3 regions of the Pseudomonas sp. WC2 genome follow, and region 3 is predicted to be linked to each of the others. Evidence: predicted binding sites of a transcription regulator. Region 3 holds the regulator's gene; each other region holds the start of a gene.

Region 1 (7,039 bases), on a different contig from region 3:
TGGTCTGGAAGGACCGGCTCGCGGAAATCATGTCAGCCATTTCTTCCACCACGTTGACGTTCGGGTAGTAGACGTAGCCTTTGGCGTCGGCCGCCGGATGGTTCGGCTCGTAACGCGCTTCGAGGTTGCTCTGGTCTTCGACCACGCCGAGCACCTGCACGCCCTGCCCCGCGGCGTCCTGGCTCTGGAACAGCGAGTTGCTGCCACTGTTCTGGCCGCCCTGGAACATGGTGGCGAACACCGGGTGACGGGCGCGGTAGGTCTGGTCGATGCTCGAAGAGACGGTTTCGGCGTTGGCGATGTTCGAAGCCACGGTGTTCAGACGCGTGGTTTGAGCGCTCATGCCGCTGCCGGCAATGTTGAAAACGCTGGACAGGGACATGGATTACTCTCCGCGCAGGGCTGACACCAGCCCTTTGAATTTGCTGTTGAGCAGCGTGAAGCTGGCCTGGAAGCCGACGGCGTTTTCCGCGTAGTTCGACTGTTCCAGTTGGGCGTCGACGGTGTTCTGGTCGATCGAAGGTTGCATCGGCGTGCGATACAGCAGCGATTCGTCGCCGTTGCCCAGACCTTCAGCTTCGATGTGACGGCTGTTGGTCATGTTCAGGGCAATGGTGCCGTTGGCGTTTTTCTGGGTCTGCGCTTCCAGTACTTTGGAGAAGTCCAGATCCCGCGCCTTGTAGTTCGGGGTATCGGCGTTGGCGATGTTGTTGGCCAGCACTTCTGCACGCTGGGCGCGGAAGCCCAGAGCCTTTTCGTGAATGCCGAGCGCTTTATCGAAGCTGATGCTCATGTCGGGAACCTTCAGGTGACCGGTTTTTCGTAACTGAGCTTTAGCAAGCGCCGTGCCAACGCATCAACCCCCCATAAACCGGGGCTTTGCCGGGAGTCGGCAAAGCGGCAATGCCAGAAAAGCGGCAACCGGTTTCCGCCGGATGCCGCTTTTCTGCCGCTTCTGCCTCGCAGAGAACACCACTGAACCCTGTGGTATTCGTGGGAAATAATTGGGGCATAAAAAAACGGGAGGCCTTAAGGCTTCCCGTTTTTTGTATTGCCGCTGCAATCATTTCGCCTGGTAAATAATCCCCGGGCTGCACTGGACCATCTGGTAATGATCCGGCAAACCGTTCAGCGCTTCGGAAGCGCCAAGGAACAGATAACCACCCGGCTTCAACGTGCTGTGAATACGCAAAAGGATGTCTTTCTTCACTTCAGCAGAGAAGTAGATCAATACGTTGCGGCAGAACACGATGTCGAATTTGCCCAGCGCTGCGTAGCTGTCGAGCAGGTTGAACGAGCGGAACTCCACGCGGTTCTTGATCGGCGCCTTGATCACCCAGCGACCTGGCCCTTTCGGGTCGAAGTAACGCTGCAGACGTTCCGGCGACAAACCGCGACCGATCGCCAGGCTGTCGTACTCGCCGGTCTTGCAGTTGGTCAGCATCAGGCCGGACAGGTCAGTGGCAACGATCTGCACGCCCATCTTCAACTGGCCAAGGTTGCTGCGCTCGAACTCGTCGATCGACATCGACAGCGAGTACGGTTCCTGGCCCGACGAGCAAGCTGCCGACCAGATCCGCAGACGCTGGTTGGGGCTGGCCTTGATCGCTTCGGGCAGCACCTTGTTCTTCAAGACTTCAAACGGATAGGTGTCACGAAACCACAGGGTTTCGTTGGTCGTCATGGCATCGACCACCTGCTCGCGCAAACCGCTGCGCGGCTGGGTCTGGATGCGCTGAACCAGCTCACCCAGGGACTTGATGCCTTGCTGCTCCATCAGTTTGTTGAGACGGCTCGAGACCAGGTACTGCTTGTTTTCACCGAGCAAAATGCCACAGGCTTTTTCCAGGAAGACCCGGAACTGTTCGAAATCCAAATTACCCGTAGACAATGATGCCGCCTCTTAAATCGTGTTGACCGCCAGGGACAAAGCGCCCCTAGCTGATATCTGCTGCTTTGATCCGGTCGACTACCCGGGATGCCAGGTCATCAGGACGGAATTTGGCCAGGAAGTCATCGGCACCGACTTTCTTGACCATCGCCTGATTGAATACCCCGGACAACGAAGTATGCAGGATGATATGAAGCTTTTGCATGCGCGGGTCAGCGCGGATCTCGGCCGTCAGGGTGTACCCGTCCATCTCCGGCATCTCGATGTCGGAGATCATCATCAGGAACTCTTCTTCCGGCTTCTTGCCCTCGTCGACCAGCTTGCGCAGGTAATCCAGCGCCTGCTTGCCGTCGTTCAGCGCGACCACTTCAACGCCGACCGTCTGCAGGCAACGCGTGACCTGCTTGCGCGCCACCGATGAGTCATCGACCGTCAGTACCCGCAGCGACAACGCCTTGGTCTGGGTCTCGACATCGACCACGCCCACCGAAATCGCTTCCGGTGTCGGCGCAACTTCCGCCAGCACTTTCTCGACGTCGATGATTTCGACTAACTGATTGTCCACCCGAGTCACAGCGGTCAGGTAATGATCGCGACCCGTGCCCTTGGGCGGTGGATGAATCTCTTCCCAGTTCATGTTGACGATGCGCTCCACCGAGCGGACCAGGAAACCCTGGGTCTTGGTGTTGTACTCCGTGATGATCACGAACGGGTTCTTCTTGTCCTTCAACGCCCCCGAGCCGGTCGCCATTGCCAGATCAAGGATCGGAATGGTTGCCCCTCGAATATTTGCCACCCCGCACACGACAGGACTGGACTTGGGCATCAACGTCAGTGACGGGCACTGCAACACTTCCCGTACCTTGAACACGTTGATTCCGTAGAGCTGCTGACCGTCGAGACGGAACAACAACAGCTCCAGGCGATTCTGCCCTACCAGTTGCGTGCGCTGGTTCACCGAATCCATTACACCAGCCATGCCCAGACTCCTACACCAACGCCAAGTGTTGTTGCGACGCACATTCATTGCTAAACGGCACGGCGCTTGCTTTTTAACTCGTATGAACGCTCAAACGACATTTTTCCGACACCTGACATCCCCTCTTCGCCGAGGGCTTTGCGCAGTGTCCGCCATTTGCTGCTTTTTAGCTGGCAGCCCTGCCAATGCTGATGCGGTTACCTTGCCTGACATGCTTATCGGCGTCACTCAGGGCTTTCTTGAGTTCACCGTAGAAGACTATCTGGCCACCAGTCAAACGGAAGGCCGCTACGAAATCGAGGTCAAGCAGCTCGATCCGCGTATGCGCATGCCTATGTGCGACAAGGAATTGACAGCCTCGCTGGAGAGTCCGGCACGTCCTTTGGGCCGGGTAACCGTCAAGGTTCGGTGTGAGGGCGGCTCCCCCTGGACGGTGTTCGTGCCCGCTCAAGTCCGGCTGTTTCGCGAGATTGTGACGACCACGCGGCCACTCAAACGCGCCGGCATTATCGAGCCGCAGGACGTGACCTTGCGTGAGCGCGACGTGAGTACGATCAATCAAGGCTTTCTGACCTCGGTAGACGAAGCGATCGGACAGAAATTAACCCGACCAACGGTCGCCGATCAGGTCATTACTTTGGTCCATCTGGAACAGGCAGAAGTCGTGCGCAAAGGTGATCAGGTGGTCATCACCGCCCGCAGCGGCACGCTCGCTGTGCGCATGCCCGGCGAAGCGCTGGCCAATGGCGGTTTGAAAGAACAGATCCGGGTGAAAAACCTTAATTCCCAGCGCGTCATCAAGGCGCAAGTCATCGCGCCGGGACAGGTGGAAGTCGCGATGTAAAAGCCTTATGAGAAAACTGGCGCGGACCCCGTCGCTTCCCTAAACTGTGCCGCAGCAGGACACGCGTCGGCGCATGCAAGCTCATTGTTAAATGGGCCTAAAGTTTTCCAGGGGATGGCCGAAAACATGGCAAGCGTCCAAATTCCCAGAGGTTTTTATCATGGTCATCGATTTCAGCCGTTTGAACAGCTCCTCGTCACTTACGGGCAGTACACGTACCAGCAACGCCAAGGAGACCGCTGAAACCGGTACTTCCGCGCCGCTGAATACCCCGGCCGAACAGGCCAGTACCGCAAAAAGCGGGGAATCGGTACACCTCAGCAATGAGGCTCAACAGTTGCAGAAGGTCACTGACAAGCTGCGCGATCAGCCTGCTGTCGACAAAGCCCGTGTGGCCGAGTTGAAAGCCGCGATTGCCGATGGCAGCTATAAAGTCGACAGCAACCGTGTAGCCAGCAAACTGCTCAACTTCGAAGCCCAGCGCTAGGCTTTTGCCGGCGCCAGGCTTTTGGACGCTTAAAACCCAAGGCCAGCCATGCACGATACTAATTTATTGCAACTGATCAACGACGACTTTGCTCCAGCTCAACAATTGCTGGAGTTGCTGCAAACCGAATCCCTCGCGTTGCACGGTCGCGACATGCCCTTGCTGGAAGAAATTCTGGCGCACAAACAGGCATTGATCATTCTGCTCGAACAGCATGGCCGCAAGCGCAGCGAAATCCTCGCCAGCCTCAACTTGCCGACTGATCGCAGCGGTCTCGCGCAGTTGGCCGGCCAATCGAGCATTGGCGAGCAGTTGCTGACACAAGGCGACGCATTGACCGATCTGATCGCTCAATGCCAGGCCGCCAACCTCAAGAATGGCCAGTCGATCCAGATCCAGCAGGCCGCCACGGCCAATCAGCTGAAGATCCTCACCGGTGGTGAAGCGCCAGCGCTTTATAACGCCAGCGGTACATTTGCCAAACCCGCCGTACCGCGTCCGCTCAGCCAGGCATGAGTCGTTGATGCGCCAGCTCTATCAACCCGCGGAACATGCTGGCAAAATGCTGGCTAGTCGTCATATTTTGTCTGGAGATTGATAAACCGTGTCCAACGCCCTCAGCGCGGATGATGCTCCGCAGCCCCCTAAGGTGCTCACCACGCCACTGGAAATCTCCAGCAACCTGCGCCAGCTGCAAGACAGCCACGATCCGCTGATCATCACGTTTCACGAACGCACCCAGCGTTTTCAGAGCTATCTGATCAAAGTTGACCGCGACAGCGCCACGATCGCTCTCGACGAAATGATCCCACGCGATGGCGAACGTTTCCTGCTGGCCGGCGAGCCGTTCAGAGTTGAAGGGTTTCACGACGGCGTCCGTATCGCCTGGGAATGCAACGGCACGCTGAACATTGAAGAATCCGAAGGCGACCGCTTCTACACTGGCGATCTGCCGACCGAAGTGGTTTACCACCAGCGTCGCAATGCGTTCCGCGCCGCGTTGAAACTCACCGACCTGGTCAGCGTAGAACTGGGTGGCGAGAAGCTCAAAGCCCCGATCAACGGCAAACTGCTGGACATCTCTGCGACCGGCTGCAAGTTGCGTTTCGAAGGTGACATCACTGACCGCCTGCAACTGGGCCAAGTCTACGATCGCTTGATCGCCCCGCCGCTGTTCGGTAATCAACCGACCGCCGTCGAACTGCGCTACCTGCACTTCGAAGAAAAACTCAACATCACTTTCGCTGGCCTGCGTTTCCACAACATCAGTGGTCAGGCGGCGCGCAACGTTGAACGTTTCGTTTATCAATTGCAGCGTGAAGCACGCCGTTTCGATAAAGACGACATGTGATTCGCGGCGAGCAATAAAAAGGGCAGTCCTTGACGGGACTGCCCTTTTTTATGCGCGGCGTTTTTTCGTCAGATCACGGTCTGCCGCCACTGAGATCCGGCGCCGGCTTGTCGTCATCAGCATCCGGTTCGGCTTCGACCGCAGGTTCTGGCGGCGTTTCGGGCTCAGGCTCGGGGCTCACTGGCGACTGCACCGGATCCTGCACCATTTGCTCCTGCACCACCTGCTCGTCGACCCGAGGATCAAGGGCAGCCACCAGCGGCGAACTGGACATGCTGTCTGGCATCGCCACGTGGTGCAGCGGCGCGTCGTCGACCTGATGCAGATTGGTTACGGCTTTCGGGCGGATGCGCCACACCAGCACCAACGCGAAGAAGCTGAAGAACGCGTACAGACTCTGGCTGCCAAACAACTTCATCAACACACCCGCCAGCAACGGCCCGATGCTCGCGCCGACCCCATACGTCACCAGCAGCATCGCCGTCAGCGATACTCGCCGATCACCCTCGACATGGTCGTTGGAGAACGCCACCGCCAATGGATATAGGCAGAACTGCACCAGCGAACACAGGAAGCCAACGCCGAAGAGCACTTCCAGCGGCACCTGCGGCAGCACCGCCAACGGCAATGCCGCCACCGCCAGGAACCCGGCAAAGCAACGAATCAACAGCGCCCGATCATAACGGTCGGACAACCAGCCCAATGGCCACTGCACCAACAGCCCGGCGAAGATGCAGCTACCCATGAACAGACCGACCTGCTCGGTCGACAGCCCCTGTTGCGAGGCATACAACGGCGCCAGACCGTAGAACGAACCGATGATCAGTCCGGCCCCGAGCACCGTACTCAATGACTGCGGCACGCGCTTGATAAAGAAACGTGGCTCCATCGGCGCCGGGTGCAACGGTGCCGGGTGAATGCGCCGGGTCAGCGTCACCGGCACCAGACACAAGGCGAAGCACAAGGCGACCAGCATCAGCAGTTCCAGACCCAGACCCGGGTGCATCACGAGGATCAGCTGACCCAGCACAAGCCCGAGATACGAAGCGATCATGTAGCCGCTGAACACCAGACCGCGCTGATTGGCATCCGCCTGCTCATTGAGCCAGCTCTCGATCACCATGTATTGGCACATCATGCCCAGACCGACGATGGTCCGCAGCACCAGCCACGCCGGCAGCCAGTCCACCAGACCATGGCCGAGCACCGCCGCGCCGACAATCCCCGCACATGCCGAGTACGCACGGATATGCCCGACCCGGGCGATCAAGCGGTGGCCGATCTTGCCGCCCAGCACCAGACCAAAATAGTTGGCCGCCATCAACGCACCGACCCACAAGCCGTCGACGTTGTCAGCGGCCAAGCGCAAGGCCAGATAAGTCGATAGAAGGCCCGAGCCGATCAACATCATCAGCGAGGCGAAATACAGCGCTCGAAAGGATTTCCAGATTTGGCGCATCGGCGTTCCGAGCGGCTCCTTGCAGTAA
Region 2 (7,039 bases), on a different contig from region 3:
TTTTTGCGGCGGGCTCTACGGCGGCTTCTACAGTTTTGCCAAAGTGCTGGAACTGTCCGGCGTCACTCAACTGCCCATGGGCGCACCCGCCGACGACGATTACAGCGAGATCGCCCAGCTGATCGTCGAACAGCGCGTCAACGTTCTGATCGGCATGCCGAGCACGGTGCACCGATTGTTCCTCAACGAAGAGCAACGTCTGCGCGACTACGGCGGCATCGACAAGGTCTTTCTTGGCGGTGAGCACATCAGCGCTCCATGTCGCGACTTGCTCCAGCGTTGTGGTGTGCGCACGCTGCGTTCGGCGGTGTACGGCAGTGTCGATGCGGGGCCACTCGGGCACGCGTGCACAGTCACCGAGGACGGCGTGTTTCACCTGATGAGCGATATTCAACAACTGGAGATTGTCGCGCTGGATGAAGACGTCGCGGTGTCCGGCGATGAGATCGGGCGGCTGTTGTTTACCTGCAGATCTCGGGAAAGCCACCGCGTGCAACGTTATGCCGTCGGCGACACCGGTCGCTGGCTCACCGGCCTCTGCGCTTGCGGGCTGACCTCGCCGCGTTTCGAGCTATTGCAGCGGCACGGTCGACTGCTGCGCATCGGCACCGATTTCATCTGTCTGAGCCAATTGGCCGGTCACCTGGAAGCGCCGTTCCAGTTGCTCCTCGATCACGCGCCCGATGGTCTGGAACGCCTGCGGTTGCGCTGCGACAGGGAACCATCTGACACCCACGCTCGGCTCCAATCCTACACGACGTTGGCAACATTGCTGCGCAACGGATTGATTTGCCTGGAAGTTGAACGCTGCAACCCAATGCAATTCAGCAAAAACAAACACAGCGGAAAGATCCCGGAACTGATCGACGCGCGTCGTTGAGCGTGCCCGCCTCTCAGGAGAGAACCTTTGAACACATCCCATGCCCTCAACCATCTGATCCACTTCGTACGGCAGCATTCCCGGTATTACGCCACGCACTTGCAGCACGTTGCGTACGGTGTTGCCACACTCAGCGAACTGCCTGTGGTGGATCCGCAGCAATACTGGCAAACCAGCCAGAACCTCGAACAATGGCCCGTGCTGACGGCGGCGATCGACAGTGCGCTGGTTTTCAAAACCGGCGGCACCACCAGCACCGGCAAGCTGTCCGTGTTCACCCGCCAGGAATGGCAAACACTGGCGAAAGACTTTGGCAATCAGCTGACGTCGCAACTCGAGCCGGGTGATCGCGTCGCCAATCTGTTTTTTGTCGGCGACCTGTACGCCAGCTTCATTTTCATCCACGACGCGTTGGCACATGAAACGGCCGGCGTGACCGAGTACCCGTTTACCGGCCATGTCGAGTCATCAGTCCTTGCCGAATCGATCGTGCAGCAGCGGATCAACGTGCTGGCGGGTGTACCCGCGCATTTACTGAGTTTTGCCGATTGGCTGCATAGCCATTCGCGGATCCTCGACTGTGTCGATACATTGCTCTACGGCGGAGAAAGTCTTTTCGCGACGCAATTGCCGCTGTTGCGCCGGGTCTTCCCTAACGCCCGATTCGCGTCCATCGGCTACGCCAGCGTCGACGCCGGTTTTATTGGCGCCACGGCACGCGACTGTGCCTTGGGCGAACACCGCATGCTCGAACGTCACAGCGTGCTGGAGATCCTCGATGAGCAGACCGGCGAAGTGATCGATGCTTGCGGCGTGACCGGACGTTTAGTGGTCACTAACCTGACGCGGCGCCTGATGCCGCTGATTCGCTATCCGGTTGGAGATCTCGCCTGCTGGCGAGAGCCTGCCGGGGTACCCATGCGCAAATTTGCCTTGCAGGGCCGCAGCGCGAATAGCTCACGCGTGCGGGTCGGCAGCCTGACCCTGATGACCGACGACATCGACGCGATCGTCCGACGAATCACGGGTGGCGATGACTGGCAACTGCTTATCGGCCAGGCTGACACCCGCGACGTGCTGACTCTCAAATGGCTGAGCGAGGCCACGAACGCCGACACCCGTGCAATCAGCGCTGCTGTGCACGCGGCGTTGGTTCAGCACTACCCACTGATCGCGCAACTCCGCGCAGACCGTCGACTTGAGCTGCTCGTGGAGGGCTGCCGCGCAGAAGACCTCAGCCGTCACCCACGCTCCGGCAAACGCCAGCGCCTACGCGATTTACGCCGTTATGAAGCGCCCGGTCCGGAGCAACGCCCATGGACGACGTGACACTGCGAAGTTATCGCCCTGGCGACGCGACGGCGGTCAGTCGCCTGTTCCGCGCCATTTATGGTGATCATTACGTTCAACCCCATGTGTATCTGCCGCTGATGATCAACCAGAACCATTGCGACGGGCGTTGGCATTCCCTGGTCGCCGTGACAGGCAGCGCCATGCTCGGCCATGCGACATTGTTCAGAAACGAAGGGGCGCACATCGCCGAACTGGCATTGAGCGTGGTTCATCCAGCCACCCGCGGACAGAACATTGCCACGCAATTAGGGCGGCAATTGCTGATACATGCGCAGGCATTGAGCTGTCGGGGCGTGACGATCAAGCAAGTGACCCAACACCCGTACACCCAGCGCATGGCCGACCGACTGGGGTTCGTCAGCACCGGTCTGCTGCTGGACTATGTCCCTTCGCCTTTCGGCGAACCGCTGCCTGAATCGATCGTCATCGGCTACACCGTAATCGACAGCTATCGACGGCCGCTGCCGGCATTGCAATGGCCCGAGAGCTGCAAGTGTTTCATGGAGCATTTAGGCAGGGTGTTCGGGACACAGGACAAGGACACTCGCTGGACCGGCCCATCACTCACCCTTGAGGAGCACATGGGACGCCATGATGTGTATTTGAAGAATCTCGACAACCGCTTGCTCAAGCAACTGCAACGGTTACCCAGGCAATGGACGGTTTCGATCAGGCTCAGGCTTGCCCATGGCTTTGCCGATGCCCTGCAGAGTCTGTCGACAATCGGCTTCGTGTTCACCGGTATTGCCCCGGATGAAGCAGGGGAAGGTTGGCTGGCGCTGTTTCACCGAGGCTATCGGCAGCGCGTTATGACGTTGCATTGCCCGCATATGCAGCAGCTGCATGACCGGGCTCAGCAGCAGGCCGCGCGGCTCACCGAAACAGCAACACCGTGCGCGTGAATGCAGAGCGGCCCGTTCCAACATGGAACGGGCCGCTCAGTGGCATCAGGCCTTGGCTTTGACGCCCTTGTCCGTCGGCAACGCCGCATTACCTTCACCGTAGGTTTTCAGGTTCTGCAGGACATAAATGGCCTTTTTGAATTCCGGAATCAGATTCTTCCCGTAAGCATTGCCATTGAGCCCATTGGTCTGAATGGCATCGAGCTGGGTCGCGAAATATTCCAGAGCATTGAAGCGGGCTTCGGGGTCTTTCTGCACGCCAAAACGGTCGAATTTCTCCCCGGCATTGAGCAGCGTGAAGGAAGTGACCTCGGAAATCAGCCCTCGCTCCCGAAGGAACACGCTCAGTTTGCCCAACTGCTTCACAGATACATCGGCGGGGTTGAAGCCTTTGATTTGCTTGCGCAGGCCCTGTTTGTCCATTTCCGCGGTGTTAATTGCATTCGGATCATTACCGACCTTGGTCAGCATCTGCTGCACTTTGACGCTGTGTCCGACCTCTTTTTTCGCACCGGCATTGCGCACCAGAACGCCGGCCTTGCTCTCCCACGCACCGGTATAGCCGATTGTCATGAAAAAACTCCTTGAGAGATGACCATGAAAAGATCCTTGTTGAGCGACTTGAATGGGCGCGAGTATCGGTTGGCAAACTGATGGCTCCAACCTGTTTCTGCGCTTTTTTACAAATTATGTACATTTACGATACAAATCCCCATTTCCCCACAACCATTGGGCCAGAGCCCTTTCGCATAACCCTTCCGGTTAGGCCAATCACTCTAACGAACGAGCTGGTTAGTTTGAATGTATCGACCTCGGTACATGCCTGTCGTCGGCCCGTGCCTTTTTAGGACGTATGTACCTAAAGCTTCTCTTTAACCCGACGATAAGCTGGTGATACCCGCACTGTTCTGCCCTGCCCCCCCCTTATAAGAAACGCTGCTCAAGGACCGGTTTCCATGCCCGCATTCCGCACCATTCAGGCTCGCTACACATTGTTTCTGGTTCTGTTCATCCTGCTCCTGTCGGTCCTGACCGTCGTCGGTATCAGCCAGTTGGTTGCGCCCAAACTGCGGCAGACCGAAGAGCAGGTCGTGCTCAACCGCATCGCCGAAGTCGCCGAGCAGATCCAGGGCGAACTGAACAAGGTTCAGTCCCAGCAACGCAGCATCACCCAGACCATCCCGTTGCTGGACAGCGCAGCCATCGACACCGTGCTGCCGGGGCTGGTCGATCAGTACGGCGAGCTCAAGGTGTTCGGCGGCGGTATCTGGCCGCTGCCGGGCCAGCGTGAGGCCGGACGCAACAAATTCAGCACGTTCTGGCACCGCGATGCCTCCGGCAAACTGGCCGTGAACACGTTCTGGAACAGTGACGCCGCACCCAATTACTACGACCAGAGCTGGTACAAGGGCGGCATGGCCACACCGCGCGGTCAGTGCGCCTGGGCTGCAGCCTATAAAGACGACGCCAGCGCCGAACCGCGCACCAACTGCGCCATGGCGATCCAGAAAAACGGCTCGGCGTGGGGCGTGTCGACCATCGACGTGACCCTCGGCTTCTTCAATGATCTGGTCGCGCGCAAGGAAAAAGACCTCAACGCCGAAATGCTGATCGTCGAGGCCGATGGCAAGATCATCAGCAACAGTTCGCGCATCAGCGGGCCGATCGTGTTGAAAAACATCAGTGATCTGGCCGGCAGTTCGACGTTTGCCAGCCAGGTGAAAAGCGGCCTGCAAAACCGCGATCAGGCGCAGCGAGTCGAATTCGACAATAACGGCGAAGCCAGCACCTTCTTCATGCGCCCGATCGAGGGCACGCCGTGGTTTCTCGCCACCGCCCTGCCGACCAAAATGCTCACCGCCCAACGTGACGATGTGCTGAGCAGCCTAAGCCTGTTGCAGATTCCGCTGGTGATTCTGCTGGTGTTGTTGCAGGTCTACGCGATCCGTCAGTTGGTGCAGCGGATGAAAGCGTTGAAAGCCAATATCGACTTGCTGTCCAGCGGCGACGCCGACCTGACCCGGCGCATCACCATTCGTGCCGAAGACGAACTGGGCGCCATCGGCCACTCGGTCAACACGTTCATCGCCTACCTGCAAAACATGATCGGCGAAGTCACCCAAGCCACCGGCGCCATGGCGTCGAGCCTCGACAACCTGCAACGTACCTCGGCGCACACCAGCCAGATTCTGCTGCGCCATGCCTCGGAAACCGATCAGACCGTCACCGCAATCACTGAAATGAGCTCGACCGCCGAAAGCGTGGCGCAGAACGCCGCTGAAACGGCGGCCTTCACCCAGCGCGCCAACGAAAACGCCGACCGCTCGCGCGTGGTGGTGGGTGAAGCCACCAACAGCGTGGTCGCGTTGATCGATGAAGTCGCCAGCGCCACTCATAAAGTGGAAAACATGCAACAGGACGCGCAGCGGATCACCGAGATTCTCGGCGTCATCGGTGCGATTGCCGGGCAGACCAACCTGCTTGCCCTCAACGCGGCCATCGAAGCCGCCCGCGCCGGTGAACAAGGTCGAGGTTTTGCCGTTGTGGCAGACGAAGTTCGCGCGCTCGCCGCCCGCACTCAGGCCAGCACGTCGGAAATCAACGAAATGTTGACCCGCCTGACTCAGGGCGTGAGTTCTTCGGTCAGCGCCATGGAAAACACCCAGGCGAGCTGCCAATCGGCGGCCGACGCCACTGCGCGGGTTAACACCGGCCTGGACGAGATGGCCGGCTCGGTTAGCCACATCAACAGCCTCAGCACGCAAATCGCTACGGCCGCCGAGCAGCAAAGTGCCGTGACCGAAGAGATCAACCGCAGCATGGTGCAGATCCGTCACATGGTCGATGAACTGGTGCAGAGCGGCCAGGCCAGCGAACTCAACACCCGGCAATTGCTGGAAGCCAATAGCCGCGTGAGTGCAATCATGGGGCGCTTTAAAGTCCGTTGATCAATAAAGGGGTTCTGCAAATCAGATACCCCCTGTGGGAGCGAGCCTGCTTGCGAAAGCACTCTGTCAGTCGCTGTTTAAGTGCCTGAACGACTGCTTTCGCCAGCAGGCTCGCTCCCACAGCGTTAATAGCTGCCTGACAACTTTGTCATCTCCCTCTCAGTTAATTGTCAGCCTTGATCTACGATCATCCTGGCAATCCACCTCGTAGCAACTGGAAACACTCCGTTGATGCCGGGCAGGAAAAACCGGTCAAAATACGCTCCTTTCTGACCGCTAACCGAGTCGAGATCCCGTTATGCGAACCCACCTGCGTCTGGTCGCCCTGAGCGCCCTGTTCATCTCTTCCCTGGCTCAGGCCGCTGACCTGATCCCCATCGAAGTGCACCGCGATGCCAATTGCGGTTGCTGCAAAAAATGGATCAGCCACCTCGAAGCCAATGGTTTCAAGGTCGAGGATCACGTCGAAAGCGACATGAGCAGCTTCAAGCAACAACACGGCGTGCCACCGCGCCTGGCGTCGTGTCACACCGCGATCATCAATGGCAAGTTCGTCGAGGGCCACGTGCCGGCCGATCAGGTGCTGGCCTTGAGCAAGCGCGACGATCTTCTTGGCGTCGCGGCGCCGGGCATGCCGATGGGTTCGCCGGGAATGGAAATGGACGGCATGAGCGATGCCTACCAAGTGATCGGCCTGAAAAAGGACGGCAGTGATGTGGTCGTGGCGGATTACCCGGCCCATTGATGGGCGCTGCTTATTTCGGGCTGTTCTTTGCCGCCTTCGGCGCGGCGACCTTGTTGCCGCTGCAGTCCGAGGCCTTACTGGTCGGTTTGATCGTCAGCGACCGTTATTGGCTGTGGGGTTTGCTGGCGGTGGCGACGCTGGGCAATGTGCTCGGTTCGCTGATCAATTGGTGGCTGGGGCGCGGGATCGAACGATTTCAGGATCGGCGCTG
Region 3 (7,039 bases):
GAGCCGACTTACGCCGCGCCGGCGCGTCCGGCCCCGGCGCCTGCGCAGTCCTCCGGCGGCGTTGATCCGCGTGCACTGGACTCGATGCGTTTTGAATTGAACAGCCTGCGCGAGCTGATGGAAGTGCAGCTCGGCACCTTGGCCTGGAATCAGTTGCAAGGCAGTCGTCCGGCTCAGGCCAACCTGTATCGCCGTCTGCAGCGCATCGGTCTGTCCGGCCCGTTGTCGCGCGATCTGCTGTCGATGATCAGCGATATCGAAGAGCCGCGTCAGGCCTGGCGCATGCTGCTCGCGCATCTGGCGCGGATGATTGCCGTACCGGAAGTCGAGCCGCTGGAAGAGGGCGGTGTGATCGCCATGGTCGGCCCTGCCGGCATGGGCAAGACCACCACACTGGCCAAGCTGGCCGCACGTTATGTGCTCAAGTACGGCGCGCAGAATGTCGCGCTGGTGAGCATGGACAGTTTTCGCATCGGCGCTCAGGAACAACTGAAGACCCTCGGTCGCATCCTCAATGTGCCGGTGACTCACGTCGATCCTGGTCAATCGCTGGTGCAGGCACTGGATCCATTGCTGCGCAAACGCGTGGTTTTGATCGATACTGCCGGCCTGCAAGCCAGCGATCCGGCCCTGCGCATGCAGCTCGAAAGCCTGGCCGGGCGTGGCATCCGTTCAAAAAATTATCTGGTCTTGGCAACCACCAGCCAGAAACAGGTTCTAACCGCCGCTTATCACAGTTACAAGCGTTGCGGGCTAGCCGGCTGCATCCTGACTAAACTGGATGAAACGGCCAGCCTTGGCGAAGTGTTAAGCCTGGCGATCAGTCATGAATTGCCGGTCGCGTACCTGACCGATGGCCCACGGATTCCGGATGATTTGCATCTGCCGCGTCGTCATCAACTGGTCAGCCGCGCCGTCAGCGTGCAAATGCAGGAAGAACCCAGCGAAGAAGCCATGGCTGACATGTTCGCTGATATCTACCACAGCCCGACCAAGCAGGTAGGCTGAGGTATTCATGAACAGTTTTTGTACCTACATCGATGGTCTGCCATGCATTGTTCCGGTTGTGAACGCGCAGCCAGTAATGTGGCCTCCGTCTATGCAAGACAAGGTAAAGAAATAACATGGGCAGCATGCATCCCGTACAGGTGATCGCGGTGACCGGCGGCAAAGGTGGCGTCGGCAAGACTAACGTGTCAGTGAACTTGTCTCTGGCTCTGGCAGAGCTTGGCCGTCGGGTCATGCTGCTGGACGCCGATCTGGGACTGGCGAACGTCGACGTATTGTTGGGTCTGACCCCGAAACGCACTTTGGCCGACGTCATCGAAGGCCGTTGCGAATTGCGCGACGTGCTGTTGCAAGGCCCCGGTGGCATTCGCATCGTGCCGGCCGCGTCCGGCACTCAGAGCATGGTCCACCTGAGCCCGGCCCAACACGCCGGTCTGATTCAGGCGTTCAGCGACATCGGCGACAATCTCGACGTACTGGTGATTGACACCGCTGCGGGTATTGGTGACTCGGTAGTCAGTTTCGTACGCGCAGCCCAGGAAGTGTTGCTGGTGGTCTGCGATGAGCCGACCTCGATCACTGACGCTTACGCGCTGATCAAACTGCTCAACCGCGATTACGGCATGAACCGCTTCCGCGTTCTCGCCAACATGGCGCAGAGCCCGCAGGAAGGGCGCAACCTGTTCGCCAAGTTGACCAAGGTCACGGACCGCTTCCTCGACGTCGCCCTACAATATGTCGGCGCCGTGCCTTACGACGAAAGCGTGCGTAAAGCGGTGCAGAAGCAGCGTGCCGTCTACGAAGCCTTCCCGCGCTCCAAGTGCGCGCTGGCATTCAAGGCCATTGCACAGAAGGTCGACACCTGGCCGCTGCCCGCCAACCCGCGCGGCCATCTCGAGTTTTTCGTCGAGCGTCTCGTGCAGCAAACGGCAGGGCCCGTGCTATGACCGCTAGCGGTATGAATTACTACAAAAAGTCGGCACGTGACGCTCAGTACGAGCTGATCGAGCGTTACGCGCCGCTGGTCAAACGCATTGCCTATCACTTGCTGGCGCGATTGCCGGCGAGTGTGCAGGTTGAAGATTTGATCCAGGCCGGGATGATCGGCCTGCTCGAAGTCTCGACCAAATATGACGCCAGCAAAGGCGCCAGTTTCGAAACGTACGCGGGCATTCGAATCCGCGGCGCGATGCTCGACGAAGTGCGCAAAGGGGACTGGGCGCCACGCTCGGTTCACCGCAATACCCGTATGGTCAGTGACGCAATTCGCTCAATTGAAGCTAAAACCGGCCGTGACGCTAAAGATCACGAGGTTGCAGCCGAACTCCAATTGAGTCTCGACGATTACTACGGGATTTTGAATGACACCTTGGGCAGCCGCCTCTTCAGTTTCGACGACCTGCTGCAGGACGGCGAACACGAAGGGCTGCACGAGGATGGCGCGAGTGCTCATCTTGAGCCGTCACGCGATCTGGAAGATGAACGCTTCCAGGCGGCGCTGGCGGACGCGATTGCCAATTTGCCGGAGCGTGAGCGACTGGTGTTGGCGCTGTACTACGACGAAGAGCTGAACCTCAAGGAAATCGGTGAAGTCCTTGGCGTCAGTGAATCGCGGGTCAGCCAGTTACACAGCCAGTGCGCGGCCCGTTTGCGGGGGCGTTTGGGGGAGTGGCGAGCGCGCTGAAGGCAGTGTGGGGACACTGCGAACGAGGCTGGTGCGGTGATGAACGGCACCGGTCTTGCTCTGTTGTGCTCCAGACAGTCTTCGAGTGCTGCGCCGATTGATTGAAGTGGCGCGTCCAGGTGCTGGGCGCGTTTAAGACTGCTTGGAGGTCGAATTGAACAAAGACATGAAAATCCTCATCGTTGATGACTTCTCAACGATGCGGCGGATCATCAAGAACCTGCTGCGTGATCTTGGGTTCACCAACACCGTCGAGGCTGACGATGGCACCACTGCCATTCCAGTGCTCAACAGCGGAAGCATCGACTTTCTGGTAACGGACTGGAACATGCCGGGCATGACCGGTATCGACCTGCTGCGTCACGTGCGTGCCGATGAAAAGCTCAAGCACCTGCCGGTACTGATGGTGACTGCAGAAGCCAAGCGCGAGCAGATCATCGAAGCCGCTCAGGCCGGTGTAAACGGCTACGTCGTCAAACCTTTCACGGCTCAGGCGCTGAAAGACAAAATCGAGAAGATTTTCGAACGCATCGGCTGATGAACGCGCGGGGGAGCTATGGAGCATAAAGAATCTTCACAGGGCGATTTCGAGTCGACCCTGAAAAAACACGCGGTCGAACTGGTCGAGAGCCTTGAAAAAGGCAGGTTCGGCGACGCTGTGCAACTGATCCATGAGCTCAATCAGACCCGTGACCGCGGCCTGTATCAGGAAGTGGGCAAGCTCACACGCGAACTGCACAGTGCGATCGTCAATTTCCAGATCGATCCGCACATGCCGCAGGCCGAGGAAGTGTCGCAAATCACCGACGCCACCGAACGCTTGGGCTATGTGGTCAAGCTGACGGAAGCCGCGGCCAACCGCACCATGGATCTGGTGGAAAGCGCCACGCCGGTGGTCAATGGTCTGGCTGAAGAAGCCCAGGCCTTGAGTACCGATTGGGGGCGTTTCATGCGTCGTGAAGTCGGGGCTGAAGAGTTCCGCGAACTGGCGCGCCGGGTCGACGGTTTTCTGTCACGCAGCAGCACGGGCAACCGTGAAGTGTCGAGCCACCTCAACGACATCCTGCTGGCTCAGGATTACCAGGACCTCACCGGTCAGGTGATCAAGCGTGTGACCCAACTGGTCACCGAAGTCGAAAGCAATTTGCTCAAACTCGTGCTCATGGCCAGTCAGGTCGACCGCTTTGCGGGCATCGAACATGACCGCGCCGCGATGCTTGCAGAAAAAGATCCACAAAAACATCTCTCGCAGGGTGAAGGTCCGCAGATTCATGCCGATAAACGAGAAGACGTTGTGTCCGGTCAGGACGATGTGGACGATTTGTTATCCAGCCTTGGATTCTAGAGTTTTGGAATTGTAGGTTTTTTGGGTTTTTAGACCTGTAGGAGCACCCCATTAATGAGCTTCGGCGCCGATGAAGAGATCCTTCAGGATTTCCTGGTTGAGGCCGGCGAGATTCTTGAGCAACTGTCCGAACAACTGGTCGAGCTGGAAAGCCGTCCGGATGACGCAGATTTGCTCAACGCAATTTTTCGCGGTTTCCACACTGTAAAAGGGGGCGCCGGCTTCCTTCAGCTCAATGAGCTGGTGGAGTGCTGTCACATCGCCGAAAACGTGTTCGACATCCTCCGTAAGGGTGAGCGTCGCGTTGATGCAGAACTGATGGACGTGGTGCTTGAAGCACTGGACGCGGTGAACAGCATGTTCAGCGAAGTCCGTGAACGCGCACCGATCACCGCCGCTACGCCGGAACTGCTGGCCGCTCTGGCGCGCCTGGCCGAACCGCAATCGGCGGATGAAGCCCCGGCTTCGCCAGTGGCGGAGATGATCGAAGAACTGGTCGTCGAAGGCGACGCGTCGGGCGACATCACCGATAACGAATTTGAACAGCTGCTGGACTCGCTGAACGCCGTCAAGGCTGAAGCCGAAGCCCCGGCCGCTGCTGCACCTGCGCAAACGGCCGCTGAAGCCGCGAGCGATGAAATCACCGATGCCGAGTTCGAGTCGCTGCTCGATCAACTGCACGGCAAAGGCCAGTTCGCGGTGGACGCGGTTGCGCCAGTTGCGGCAGCTCCTGCGGCACCGGCCAAGGGCGACAGCACCGACATCACCGACGACGAATTCGAAGCCCTGCTCGATCAGTTGCATGGCAAGGGCAACTTTGCCGTCGATGCGCTGGAGTCAGCGATTGCCTCGGCACCAGCGCCTGCTGCTCCCGTGGCCGCCGCGGCCGGCAGCGATCTGATCAGCGATCACGAATTCGAATCGCTGCTCGACGAATTGCACGGCAAAGGCAAGTTCAGCGAAGTCGGCACCGCGACGGCGGGCACTGCTTCGACAGTTGCCACGCCAGCCGCCAAGGCGCCGGCTGCCGTCGCCGCGCCGAAGCCTGCTGCCAAGCCTGAACCGAAAGCCGAAGCGCCAAAACCGGCTGCCGCTGCTGCACCGGCTCCGGCCCGTGCTGCCGCTGCACCGCCACCGGAAAAACCGGCGAGCGAAGCCGAGACCACCGTGCGCGTCGATACCGCACGTCTCGACGAAATCATGAACATGGTCGGCGAGTTGGTGCTGGTGCGTAACCGTCTGGTGCGCCTGGGCCTCAACAGCGGCGACGAAGCCATGTCCAAGGCCGTGTCGAACCTCGACGTGGTCACGGCTGACTTGCAGACCGCGGTGATGAAGACCCGGATGCAGCCGATCAAGAAGGTCTTCGGGCGCTTCCCGCGTCTGGTTCGCGACCTCGCGCGTCAGCTGAAGAAAGAGATCAACCTGGAACTGGTGGGTGAAGAAACCGACCTCGACAAAAACCTTGTCGAGGCCTTGGCCGACCCGCTGGTCCACTTGGTGCGCAACGCCGTCGACCACGGCATCGAGTCGCCGGAAGAACGCGAAGCGTCGGGCAAGGCCCGTGGCGGTCGCGTGGTGCTCGCGGCCGAACAGGAAGGCGACCACATCCTGCTGTCGATCTCCGATGACGGCAAAGGCATGGACCCGAACGTCCTGCGTTCGATCGCGGTAAAACGCGGTGTGATGGACAAGGACGCGGCCGATCGCCTCAGCGATACCGAGTGCTACAACCTGATTTTCGCCCCGGGTTTCTCGACCAAGACCGAGATCTCCGACGTGTCTGGCCGCGGTGTCGGCATGGACGTGGTGAAGACCAAGATTTCCCAGCTCAACGGTTCGATCAACATCTACTCGACCAAGGGCCAAGGCTCGAAGATTGTCATCAAGGTGCCGCTGACGCTGGCGATCATGCCGACGTTGATGGTCATGCTGGGCAATCAGGCGTTCGCGTTCCCGCTGGTCAACGTCAACGAAATCTTCCACCTCGACCTGTCGACCACAAATGTCGTCGACGGTCAGGAAGTGGTGATCGTGCGGGACAAGGCGCTGCCATTGTTCTACCTCAAGCGCTGGCTGGTCAGCTCCGCCGCTCACGAAGAGCAGCGTGAAGGCCACGTGGTGATCCTTTCGGTGGGCACTCAGCGGATCGGCTTCGTCGTCGATCAACTGGTCGGTCAGGAAGAAGTGGTCATCAAGCCATTGGGCAAAATGCTGCAGGGCACTCCGGGCATGTCCGGCGCCACCATCACCGGTGACGGCCGCATCGCGCTGATTCTCGATGTTCCAAGCATGCTCAAGCGTTACGCCGCACGGCGTATTTGAATCCGGGGCAGCGGGGCGACAACGTTCCGCTGCACCTAATGGAGTGTTTATGGCAGTCAAAGTCCTGGTGGTGGACGATTCGGGTTTTTTCCGCCGCCGCGTCTCGGAAATTCTTTCAGCAGATCCGAGCATCCAGGTGGTCGGCACCGCAACCAACGGTAAAGAGGCGATCGATCAGGCGCTGGCGCTCAAGCCGGACGTGATCACCATGGACTACGAGATGCCAATGATGGACGGCATCACAGCAGTGCGGCACATCATGCAGCGCTGCCCGACTCCGGTGTTGATGTTCTCCTCGCTGACCCACGAAGGCGCTCGGGTAACCCTGGATGCGCTGGACGCCGGCGCGGTGGATTTCCTGCCGAAGAATTTCGAAGACATCTCGCGCAATCCCGAGAAGGTTAAACAACTGCTGTGCGAAAAAGTGCATAGCATCTCGCGCAGTAACCGTCGTTTCAGTGCTTACAGCGCGCCGGCTCCAGTGGCTGCGCCCGCACCTGCGCCAACCCCGGCGGCATCAAGCTTCAGCAGCCACAGCACTCATGCTCCGGCCCGTCCGGCGCCTGCCCCTGTGCATGCACCAGCTCCAAGCCGCGCGTCGACGGCCAGTTCGTCCTCGCCAGCACCGAAACGCAAAGCCTACAAACTGCTTGCCATCGGCACCTCGACGGGCGGCC

The links. The regulator FliA, encoded in region 3, starts transcription of late flagellar genes. The targets are predictions, from matches to a motif close to CTAAAGTTTNNNNNNNNNNNGCCGNTAA.
Region 1: flgM (flagellar biosynthesis anti-sigma factor FlgM) is a predicted target of FliA. The motif match lies at 3,812-3,839, and genes of this name have one in related genera.
Region 2: ACQ4OE_RS04065 (methyl-accepting chemotaxis protein) is a predicted target of FliA. The motif match lies at 3,995-4,022, and genes of this name have one in related genera.

The regions. Positions count from the first base shown of each region.
Region 1 covers NZ_JBOBDR010000033.1:8,537-15,575, forward strand. The annotation lists gene flgC (flagellar basal body rod protein FlgC) at 1-382, opposite strand, end outside; gene flgB (flagellar basal body rod protein FlgB) at 386-793, opposite strand; gene cheR (protein-glutamate O-methyltransferase CheR) at 1,064-1,891, opposite strand; gene ACQ4OE_RS26435 (chemotaxis protein CheV) at 1,938-2,870, opposite strand; gene flgA (flagellar basal body P-ring formation chaperone FlgA) at 2,953-3,714, shown strand; gene flgM (flagellar biosynthesis anti-sigma factor FlgM) at 3,875-4,201, shown strand; gene ACQ4OE_RS26450 (flagellar protein FlgN) at 4,250-4,717, shown strand; gene ACQ4OE_RS26455 (flagellar brake protein) at 4,806-5,552, shown strand; gene ACQ4OE_RS26460 (MFS transporter) at 5,626-7,011, opposite strand.
Region 2 covers NZ_JBOBDR010000003.1:25,715-32,753, forward strand. The annotation lists gene ACQ4OE_RS04045 (acyl-CoA reductase) at 1-880, shown strand, start outside; gene ACQ4OE_RS04050 (AMP-binding protein) at 908-2,209, shown strand; gene ACQ4OE_RS04055 (GNAT family N-acetyltransferase) at 2,197-3,135, shown strand; gene ACQ4OE_RS04060 (hypothetical protein) at 3,181-3,708, opposite strand; gene ACQ4OE_RS04065 (methyl-accepting chemotaxis protein) at 4,092-6,083, shown strand; gene ACQ4OE_RS04070 (DUF411 domain-containing protein) at 6,382-6,828, shown strand; gene ACQ4OE_RS04075 (YqaA family protein) at 6,828-7,039, shown strand, end outside.
Region 3 covers NZ_JBOBDR010000011.1:98,149-105,187, forward strand. The annotation lists gene flhF (flagellar biosynthesis protein FlhF) at 1-1,008, shown strand, start outside; gene fleN (flagellar synthesis regulator FleN) at 1,125-1,955, shown strand; gene fliA (RNA polymerase sigma factor FliA) at 1,952-2,692, shown strand; gene ACQ4OE_RS15310 (chemotaxis response regulator CheY) at 2,859-3,230, shown strand; gene ACQ4OE_RS15315 (protein phosphatase CheZ) at 3,249-4,037, shown strand; gene ACQ4OE_RS15320 (chemotaxis protein CheA) at 4,092-6,362, shown strand; gene ACQ4OE_RS15325 (protein-glutamate methylesterase/protein-glutamine glutaminase) at 6,412-7,039, shown strand, end outside.